Regions from separate parts of the Lysinibacillus sp. NPDC058147 genome, predicted to be linked through region 1. Evidence: riboswitches for the same ligand, from Rfam matches in the RefSeq annotation. Region 1 holds a riboswitch; each other region holds the start of a gene.

Evidence for each region. Region 1 has a riboswitch for S-adenosylmethionine ahead of ACFVT8_RS05055 (Na+/H+ antiporter NhaC family protein). Riboswitches for the same ligand answer to the same signal wherever they lie in the genome.
Region 2: another riboswitch for S-adenosylmethionine. It lies ahead of ACFVT8_RS24155 (O-acetylhomoserine aminocarboxypropyltransferase/cysteine synthase family protein); the one in region 1 lies ahead of ACFVT8_RS05055 (Na+/H+ antiporter NhaC family protein).
Region 3: another riboswitch for S-adenosylmethionine. It lies ahead of ACFVT8_RS22925 (bifunctional homocysteine S-methyltransferase/methylenetetrahydrofolate reductase); the one in region 1 lies ahead of ACFVT8_RS05055 (Na+/H+ antiporter NhaC family protein).

What each region holds. Positions count from the first base shown of each region.
Region 1 is NZ_JBHVUJ010000001.1:1,053,628-1,056,975, forward strand. It holds gene ACFVT8_RS05050 (hypothetical protein) at 1-9, shown strand, start outside; gene ACFVT8_RS05055 (Na+/H+ antiporter NhaC family protein) at 239-1,519, opposite strand; SAM riboswitch class I at 1,626-1,732, opposite strand; gene ACFVT8_RS05060 (hypothetical protein) at 1,989-2,336, opposite strand; gene crcB (fluoride efflux transporter CrcB) at 2,367-2,696, opposite strand; gene crcB (fluoride efflux transporter CrcB) at 2,693-3,055, opposite strand.
Region 2 is NZ_JBHVUJ010000017.1:36,927-40,274, forward strand. It holds gene ACFVT8_RS24150 (hypothetical protein) at 1-295, opposite strand, end outside; gene ACFVT8_RS24155 (O-acetylhomoserine aminocarboxypropyltransferase/cysteine synthase family protein) at 691-1,992, opposite strand; SAM riboswitch class I at 2,110-2,223, opposite strand; gene ACFVT8_RS24160 (glycerol-3-phosphate acyltransferase) at 2,591-3,220, shown strand.
Region 3 is NZ_JBHVUJ010000013.1:44,419-47,766, reverse strand. It holds gene ACFVT8_RS22925 (bifunctional homocysteine S-methyltransferase/methylenetetrahydrofolate reductase) at 1-1,573, opposite strand, end outside; SAM riboswitch class I at 2,017-2,116, opposite strand; gene ACFVT8_RS22920 (protoporphyrinogen oxidase) at 2,586-3,348, opposite strand, start outside.

The DNA of each region.
Region 1 (3,348 bases):
ATTGGTTGAGAGTGGGCCTTTACAATATTAGCGATTAGACCTATTCTTGGAATTGGATTTATGGTCAAATATGGACGTTACGAATCAACTAATGAGAAAGTGCAATTGTAACTTTTAAGTATTGACTCGATCTTAAAAATGAATAGCCCCAAATAAAAAAATCCAATCGTTTTGATTATTTCTTTCAAAACAATTGGATTATTTTAATGGTAAATCAATATCTTTTTAGTGATGAAGCTCAGGCTTTCTTTTCTTTCGGGTATCCGATGAGAATAGCGATGATTCCGCAAATTCCTATAAGGATTGGATAGAAAGAGTATTGCAGCATGCTCACTGGCGAAATTCCAGCTACGCTTGCGGCTGCCAGGAATTGGGCTCCGTATGGCAAAATGCCTTGGATCGTACAGGAGAAAATATCTAAAATACTTGCGGACTTTCTCGGCTCAATCTCATACTGTTCAGCAATATTTTTTGCAAGCGGACCAGCAATTAAAATAGCAATCGTATTATTGGCCGTAGATAAATTTGTTAGACCCACTAAGCCGGCAATACTAAACTCAGCACCTTTTTTCGATTTAATTCTTCGTGTCGCAAGGTGAAGCAGAAAGTCAATTCCTCCATTAAACTTTATAATCTCTACCATGCCAGCTATTAATATTGCAAGGAATGCCATTTCATACATGCCTGACATTCCTTCGCCGATCTTTTGAAAAAGGCCCATTAAATGATAGCTGCCATCTGCTAAGCCAACCGCCCCGGCGAGAACAATCCCAGATGTCAGAACAAGGAAAACATTCATTCCAGCTAACGCTAAAATAATAACCAAAACATAGGGAACAATTTTTATCCAACTATAGCTTAAATGCTCGACTTGTCCCGTTTCACCCATTGTGATAACCCCTAAAATAATACTCGTTACAATTGCTGCTGGCAGCACAATCCAAAAATTCACCTTAAATTTATCCTTCATTTGTGCGCCTTGTGAACGAACGGAAGTAATTGTTGTATCTGAAATAAAGGATAAATTATCGCCAAACATCGAACCGCCAACAATCGCTGCCATTACTAAAGCCATGGAAAGGTCGATGTGCTCGCTTATCCCAACTCCGATTGGCGCCAGTGCAACAATTGTTCCTACCGACGTACCCATTGACAGAGAGATAAAGCAGGCAATGATGAACAGGCCAACGACAAGCAAGTTTGGTGGAACGACCGATAATGCAAAGTTAACAGTGGATTCCACTGCCCCCATGCCTTTTGCTACTTCTGAAAAGGCCCCAGCCAAGAGAAAAATAACAACCATTAGCATGACATTTAAATTGCCTGCGCCTTTACAAAAAATATCAACTTTATGCGAAAATGATTCTTTTCGATTCATCGCCAGAGCCACTGCACCTGAAATGGAAATGGCTACAATGACAGGGAAGGCGTAAAAATCACCTGTAATAACCCCTGAACCAATAAATAAAATCAAAAAAACAACAAATGGGATCAGCGCCCATGGATTCCCTTTCTTCATTGTCCTACCTCCAAAAAATAAAATCGGACACGTTTTGTCCATTCTTTCCCACGAAAAAAGGCTTCTTCTTGAAATAACAAGAAGAGGCCTTATATATAAAACACTCCTCTTATCTATCAAGCCTTTGCCTGCTGGATTTGGCACAGTAACTTAATTCTAAGTTCCGCTGCCGAGATTTCATCGGGCCAGTCCCTCCATCTCTCTTGATAAGAAGCAAAAATTATTATTCTTTTTTCACAATAATAAATATTAAAATAAAAAATCAATATTTGCAACATATTTTTATTCAAACTTTACTTCAAAGTTTAATTCTGAAATATTTTTGATTAAAATTGGAATAAATGGTAGAGGTTGAGGGGATAAAACAACAATTCTTTGTACTGCTGTAGAAATTTAACAGGTTGAGGAGGAAATGAAAGGAGTGTTTAAATAAACTTTAAAAGGAGGCGCCCTTTAGACCGAGAGACGCCTAAAACATTTGTGGTAAAAATTCAGTCATAAAGCGTTGATTTTTACGCAGCCATATTTTTAAAATCATTCGATGTGTTAGGAGGCGTTGTCTTTTATGTGGTCTTGCTTTAGCCTCTATTAAACTTTGTAGTAGCGTACATGTTTCTGTTGCAAATGCTTGAGGATCCACGAGGACGTCAAGTTTATAATCAATTAACTGTGCAGCCTGGACCTTAGCAAGTAATTGTGCAAAGCGGGTATTCATTTCTGGAAAGTTCTCTTCTAGCTCTAGTTCGATTAAAGTATATAGTGTTTGTTCAATTTCAGCCTCGAGCGCTTGTAATTGTTCAATTGATGGCTGTGTCAAAAAATCACCTCTAGTTTCTCGTAAATGCTGCTACACAAAGAAAAAGCCAAGTGCAGCGAAAAATAAACCGAATAAAACGGTAGTGCTTATATAAACAATCGCTTGTCTCCATTTTTTCTGCTCCAAGAGCTGCAAACATTCAAAGCCGAATGTCGAAAAAGTCGTATAGGCCCCTAAAAAACCCAGTCCTAAAAAATGCCATATCCAATCACTTAGATGTAATGCAAAAAGAAAGCCAAGCGCAAAAGAACCCGTTATATTAATCAAAAATGTTGCCCATGGGTATGTGTGGACAATCAATTTTCCTAGATAAAATCTCGTTAGTGCACCCAAAAATCCACCGATTCCAATAACTATCATACGATGCGCTCCTTTGCTAGCTTAAATCCTAGCCATGCACAAGCTAAACCACCAAAAACACTCACTAAAATATAAAGAACGGCTTGTAGCCATTTACTATCCTGTAGAAGTAATAGCGTTTCTAAAGAAAATGTCGAAAAGGTTGTAAAGGCACCAAAAAAGCCAGTGCCAATTCCTAAAATAATAGGCGTACGCTTTGTAAACGTTGTAAATAGCCATGCTAAACAAAAGCAGCCAATTAAATTTATGATAAGTGTCGCAAATGGAAAACCACCGTTATTTGAAAGTGCTTGACCAAGGCTATATCGACAGATGGCACCCAAAAATCCGCCAATTCCAACAGCTAAAAATGATTTCAACGTAAAGACCCCTTACTAAATTGTCTATATGGAAAAGTGTATCATGTGATCACCATTTTAGATATAATTCTATAGTTATATGGATTCAAAAATATCACCATTTTACCAACTTTGGTTCAAATGTTTTCGTTCTATAGTTTATTTTGACTTTTTGAATACTATTTTATTATATTGTCGACTAAGATTCTTATATTTCCTGCTAAAATACTTCGTAGTTAATGTCCCTATATCATCTCTTAATATGTATATAACTAACAAGGATAAATAATTAAATTTTAGTAGTTCTAAATGAG
Region 2 (3,348 bases), on a different contig from region 1:
ACGTACGTTCAACTAATTGGAATGTGCCGTATTTTAAATAATACTCTGTTGCAGGTAGAGGAATATGACTTGCTCCATAGCTTTCATATGCTTCGAAAACTTCTTTTACTGTATAGCCTTCCTCTTTGAAATAAACCATTTCCTTAAAAGCAGAATGTCCAAAGATCTCTTGCCATTTAAGCTCAACTGACGCAAGTATGTTTTGAATGGACATGTTGTTCACAAACACATGACCTTCATTTAATTCATAAATAAGATAAGATGCAATGTTTTGCGCACTATACACATTTCCCATTTAAAACACTCCTTTATCATCAGTTTTGTAGATAAGAGTAGCTACTGGCTGAGTAACTACTCCTCTTCATATATATTCAAAAGTGGGGGAGCACTTATGAAACTAAATTAGTTTGAGCATTGACTGAAACACTTTACCGAACAACAAGTCGGCGCTTTAAATTGGTTCTAGGTTGGTAGCCCTTCGAACACTTTTCTTATTTCCTAGTATAAAACAAGGAATTTAGTAAGTCAATAATACTTATAAAATTACTAGGTATTAATTTTATAAAATTTCAGTTACTTCACCAAATGAGGTGAGCGGATGATGCAGCAACGTTTGACGCATTACCAAATGAGGCCAATCGAATGAGAAAATACGTAAACGCTACAGCATTAGCCAATAAGTTTTATTTATTAAGCTTCTACTTTTTGTTGTGAAGCTGTTACTTGTTCAATAGCTTGTTCTAAATCTGCAATAATGTCCTCTACTGCCTCTAAACCGATTGATAAGCGAATGAGCGACTCGGTTACGCCAGTTTGGATTAGCTCCTCAGCTGATAGTTGCTGATGTGTAGTAGATGCTGGATGAATAATTAACGATTTGGCATCCCCTACATTTGCTACATGCGAGAATAATTCCACACTATCGATCAATTTACGCCCTGCTTCACGTCCACCTTTAATGCCAAACGTAAGCACAGAACCAAAGCCATTTCTTAAATATTTTTTCGCTAAATCATGCGTAGCAAAATCTTCTAAGCCATTATAATTTACATATTCCACAGATGGGTGGTTTCGTAAATATTCGGCTACTGCTAAAGCATTTTCATTGTGTTTAGGAATACGCAAATGAAGCGTTTCTAAACCTTGTAATAAATTAAATGCCGCATCAGCACTTAATGTTGGTCCAAAGTCGCGTAGCAATTGCACTCGCAGTTTTGTGGCAAATGCAGCCTCTGCTGTGTCAATACCATAACGCAAACCGTGATAAGAAGAATCTGGCTCAGTAAAGCCTGGGAAACGCCCACGAGTCCAATCGAACTTCCCTGCATCTACTACAACTCCACCTAAAGTTGTACCATGGCCGCCTATCCATTTTGTTGCGGAATGAACAACGATATCTGCACCGAAGTCAATTGGTGTAGAGCCATATGGTGAAGCAAATGTGCTATCAATAATTAATGGCAAGCCGTTTTCGTGTGCTATATTTGCTACCGTTTCAATATCTAATACCTTTAAACTTGGGTTTCCGTAAATTTCAGCGAACACAGCCTTAGTTTTATCAGTAATAGCTGCTCGGAAATTTTCTGGATTTGTTTCATCTACAAAAATCGTTTTAATACCGTAGTTTGGTAGTGTGTTTGCGAATAAATTATAAGTACCTCCGTATAAAGAGCTACCTGCAACAATTTCATCGCCTGCTCCTGCAAGATTTAAAATGGAAAACGCGATTGCTGCCGCACCAGATGAAAGTGCTACTGCTGCTGTACCGCCTTCTAATAAAGCGACGCGTTTTTCAAAAACATCTACAGTTGGGTTTGTAATACGAGTGTAAATATTGCCAGCTTCCTCTAAGGCAAAAAGACGTTGCGCATGAGCAGTGTCTTTAAAAACGAAAGCCGTTGAGCGATAGACGGGTACTGTACGAGATCCTGTTACCGGGTCTGGCTCTTGGCCACCGTGTAACAGCAATGTTTCTGGTTTAAATTTTGTCATTGTATACCTCCAAATGGTTATTTTTTTACGATGGTACCGGAGATGAGGAGGATTTTTTTAGTAGAAAACAAAAACCCTCTTCAGCTAAGAAGAGGGTTGCGGTTGCAAGTTTTCCTCCCCTTATCTGCCAGATCCAAGTAAGAATCTGTAGGAATTAGCACCTTAGCAAGTTCGTCACTTACTGGTTGCCGGGCATCATAGGGCCTATCCCTCCGCCGCTCTTGATAAGAGTATGAGATTCAATTTCCATCGTTGTTACAAAGTATAAACATAGACTTTTTCTCTGTCAACACTAAAATTTTATTTTTTCCGAAACTTCTGTCTGCTTTTTTACGTAATACGAACGCATACACTATTCTAGATATTTATTATTTACATCACCATAACATGGGTTAAATTTCCATTTCTATTGAGCGTTTTCTGGGGGTGTCAGGCTAAAAGATGTTGTTTGTGCGGAAGCGCAGTGCAAACGTAGCGAGCAACACGATGTTGTCACGAGCGTTATCACAGAACGTGATGCTTTTAGCTTTCGTCCATCTCCTCGCTTGTCATCCCTAACTTTTATTGATGAGATCATTATTTAGAAAGGAGAATTTTTATGATAAAAGCCGTTATTATTTTTCTTCTTGCTGGTTATTTAATTGGCTGTATTCACGGCTCTAAAGTTGCTCAGTTTTTATCCGGGGTAGATTTAAAAAAGACTGGTCATGGCAATGCAGGCGCCTCTAATGCAACACTTTCCCTTGGCTGGAAATACGGCATATTAGTTGCACTAATCGATATCGGCAAAGGCGTTGCAGCTATAATCGGCGCACATGTGTATTTAGCAGATATAACACAATTAACAGAAATACAAGTTTGGCTCTTCATCTATATCGTAGCTTCCGGTGTCATTCTAGGTCATAATTTCCCATTTTATATGGGCTTCAATGGCGGTAAAGGAACTGCTTCAATCATAGGAATATTACTTGCGATTGATTGGAAAATAGGCTTATTTGCACTCATTTTATTTGTTATTTTATCTTTCGTGACGAACTATTTAATTGTTGGTGTACTAGAATTTTATCTCGTTTTTTGTACAGCCACTTATTTATGGATTCCTGGAGTTGGCCCAACGATTTTAGCCCTATTACTTTTTGGTATAGCTATCATTTTGCATATTGAAAATATTAAGCGACTGATGATAGGAACTGAACCTAAAGTGACTTCTGCATTTAAGAAAAAATAATATCTTTTGGATATATTTGTCTTTAGTGTGACCGTATATTTTCTCGTAACTGCCCATTATCGCTATAAATAGAGGGTATTTCACATACTAGTTTTTTTACAATAAATAGACAAATTAACTTTCTTAAT
Region 3 (3,348 bases), on a different contig from region 1:
TTACTGGCATAATACCTATATAAATTGGTGTTTCTAAATGCTTTGTCGCCTCGTAAATTTCCACGATTTTTTCCTTTGTATAAACAGGCTGTGAAATAAAATAATCTGCCCCATGTTCAATTTTCTTTTCTAATCGAGAGACAGCTCGATCTAGTACACGTACATTAGGGTTAAATGCAGCCGCTACAGAGAAATTCGCCTTTTTGCGAAGTGGTTTCCCTGAAAACGATACACCTTCATTTAACTGTTTTATTAATTGGATTAACTCCATCGAAGAGACGTCATAAACGCTAGTAGCCCCCGGGAAATCGCCTACCTTTGTCGGATCTCCAGTAACTGCTAAAATATCATGAATCCCTAGTGCATTTAATCCCATTAAATGTGATTGAAGACCAATTAAATTACGATCTCGGCATGTTATATGTGTCAACGGGCGTACCCCGTGCGTTTCTTTCAGTAAGGCACCCATTGCGACATTACTAATCCTTGGAGAAGCGAGTGAATTATCTGCCATCATGACTACATCCGCGCCAGCCTCATATATTTTTTTTGCACCTTCAATAAAGTTTTCAATTTCTAAATGTCTTGGTGTATCTAACTCCACTATTACGGAGCGTTCACGTTTTACTTTTTCATGTAATGGCTCATAATTTGCTGGCTCTGCCTCACGGACAATCTCTACTTTTTCTGGTTTTGCATACTTTTCCTCGACTGGGGATAGCTCCTCTAAGTACTTTTTCGCCGCAGCAATATGCTTTGGTGTCGTACCACAGCAGCCACCAATTAAACGTACCCCCTGATCACGCAGCTCTACAGCTGCTCGACCAAAATAATCTGCCTCCGACTCATAAACGACACGGCCATCCTCCAAATCAAGGAGAGATGCGTTCGGATATGCTGACATAAATGCCTTATTAGGAAGCTCTACTCCTTCGAATGCTTGTATAGTATGGTGAGGACCTAAGCGACAGTTAACACCTACGATATCAGCGCCTAGCGATTCAAGTTTATGTAAGGCGTTATTTAAACTCATTCCATTTTGCAAAATTCCAGGTTCGTGCATAGAAACTTGAGCAATAATCGGTAATTTCGTTTTACCTCGTAACATTGTTAAAGTCGCTGTTAGCTCTTCAAAATCATAATAAGTTTCAAGTAAAAGGCCATCTGGATTTCCTGCAAGTAAAACTGTTGCCTGTTCATCAACTGTTGCTAAAATTTCCTCTAACGTTGCGTCACTTTTACGAATACCACGGATTCCCCCAATAGTACCTAAGACAAATTGTCCGCCATCTGCTGCTGCTCGTTTTGCAATCGTTATAGCGGCTTCATTAAACTGCTGTACACGAGATTCTAATCCATAGCGAGCTAATTTTATGGCATTAGCTCCGTAAGTATTCGTCTGAATAATATCGGCACCAGCTGCTATATATTCTCTATGAATCTTTTCAATTAATTCCGGTCTTTGTACATTCATTTCCTCATGGCAGTACTCCAAGCCATAGCCGTATAAAACCGTACCTATTGCACCATCTGCTGTAAGAACATGCGTTTTTAACCTTTCAAGCAATCCCATAAAACTAGCCTCTCTTCCTTTATCTTTATCAATTATGCCTCGGCATAATTGCGTCCGGAATCGGCTTTGTGCTTAGGCCTGCGTGATGCAGGTCAGTTAGCCGTTATCGCATGGATGCGATGATTTTAAGCTAACATCCTCTAAGCACTCCTTTCCGATTACGTGACATCCGCCGGAGGCTTTAGGCCAACACGAAGTTGGTCACTCGGTCGTAGCCTCAGGACGTGGCGATCTTAGACTGAGTTCCTCTATTCAGCAGATATATGGATACCCGCTGAAAAGCAACTTAAATCCGCATTCATCTCACCACCTATATAGGTGGGAGACTTCTGTAGCTGGCGCTTCGCTTTCGCTACATAAAACATTCGCTGAAAGAAGTTAAATAAAAAAGCCTTCTTTTATAAAAAAAGAAGGCTTTTACGTCGTTTCGTAATTGTTTTTCCTTCTCATCTTCGACACAACGGTCTTCTGGATTTAGCACCTGACAATAAGTTGGTTGCTGAAGCTTCATAGGGCCAGTCCCTCAGCTTCTCTTGATAAGAATTTAGTATGAATTTTTTAAATAATTAAAAGAATCATATCCTTTACGAACGATTGAGTCAAGACTATTTCACATAACTAAGGATAATTTTACGAAAAATATTATATTTTAACTTCATTCAGCAGATGTCTTTTTGTACCGAAAGCGTAGCGACAGGTACAAATGTTTTATGTAGCGTAAGCGAAGCGACAGCAACCACAACACACGACTGAGTGACCAACATCATGTTGTTGCTGTTGCTACGTTGCACTACGCTTTCGCACAGAAAACATTTGTTGGCCCAAAGCCTCGGGCGGATGTCACAAAATCGGGAAAGAGTTCTAAAAGGATGTTAGCCGTTATCGTATCCATGCGATAACGGCTAACTGACCTGCATCGTATAGGCGTAAGCACAAAGCCGATTTCAGACGTATTGTTTATCTGCACGATAGCGGCAATTATGCTAAAGCATGGTTGATTTAATTCAAACAATCACGAGAGTTTTCCAGAAATTTCCTCACCAATTTTTTTACCATTTTGAATACACGCACCTATGCCTACTCCAAAATAAGAGCAGCCCGCTATTGATAAATTTGGATAGTTTTTCTCAAGTTCTTGTAAGAGCCCTTGCAACGCTTCACGATGTACCAAGTCGTACTTCGGCATCTGGTCGATCCATTTTGTTACGTCAACAACAGTTGGTTTTTCCTCAATCCCTAAGCTTTTTCTTACATCCTCTAGAGCAACAGTTGCTAACTCTTCATCTGTCATCATACGCAATCGCTCATACTCAGGGTTAATGCTCTTATAAAAAAGTCGCACAAGTAATTTTCCTTCTGCTGAGGTGTGTTTCCACTTGCGACTTGTCCACGTTGCTGCATTACATACAACATCCGAATTATGTGACACAATATAGCCTGTTCCATCTGCTGGTAATCTATTATCAGGTATATCGAATCCTAAATAAATCGTAATTGCGGATGCAGTATTGAATTGTTCAAAATAACCATTCAAAGATTCATCCTTCAACAAGCTTTGTACTGATTCATTTGGCAATGCCATTACTACATGATTTGCTTCAATTATTTTACCGCTTTCTAATGTAACAGAGTATTGATTCTCCTGCTTTTTAACACTAATAGTGGCAATCCCTTTTATAATTTCTACATCCGTTAGTGTTTCTTCAAGTCGATCTATTAGTGATGATAAACCATTTTTAAATGATATAAATTTTTTATTTGCAGCTTTCAAAAAT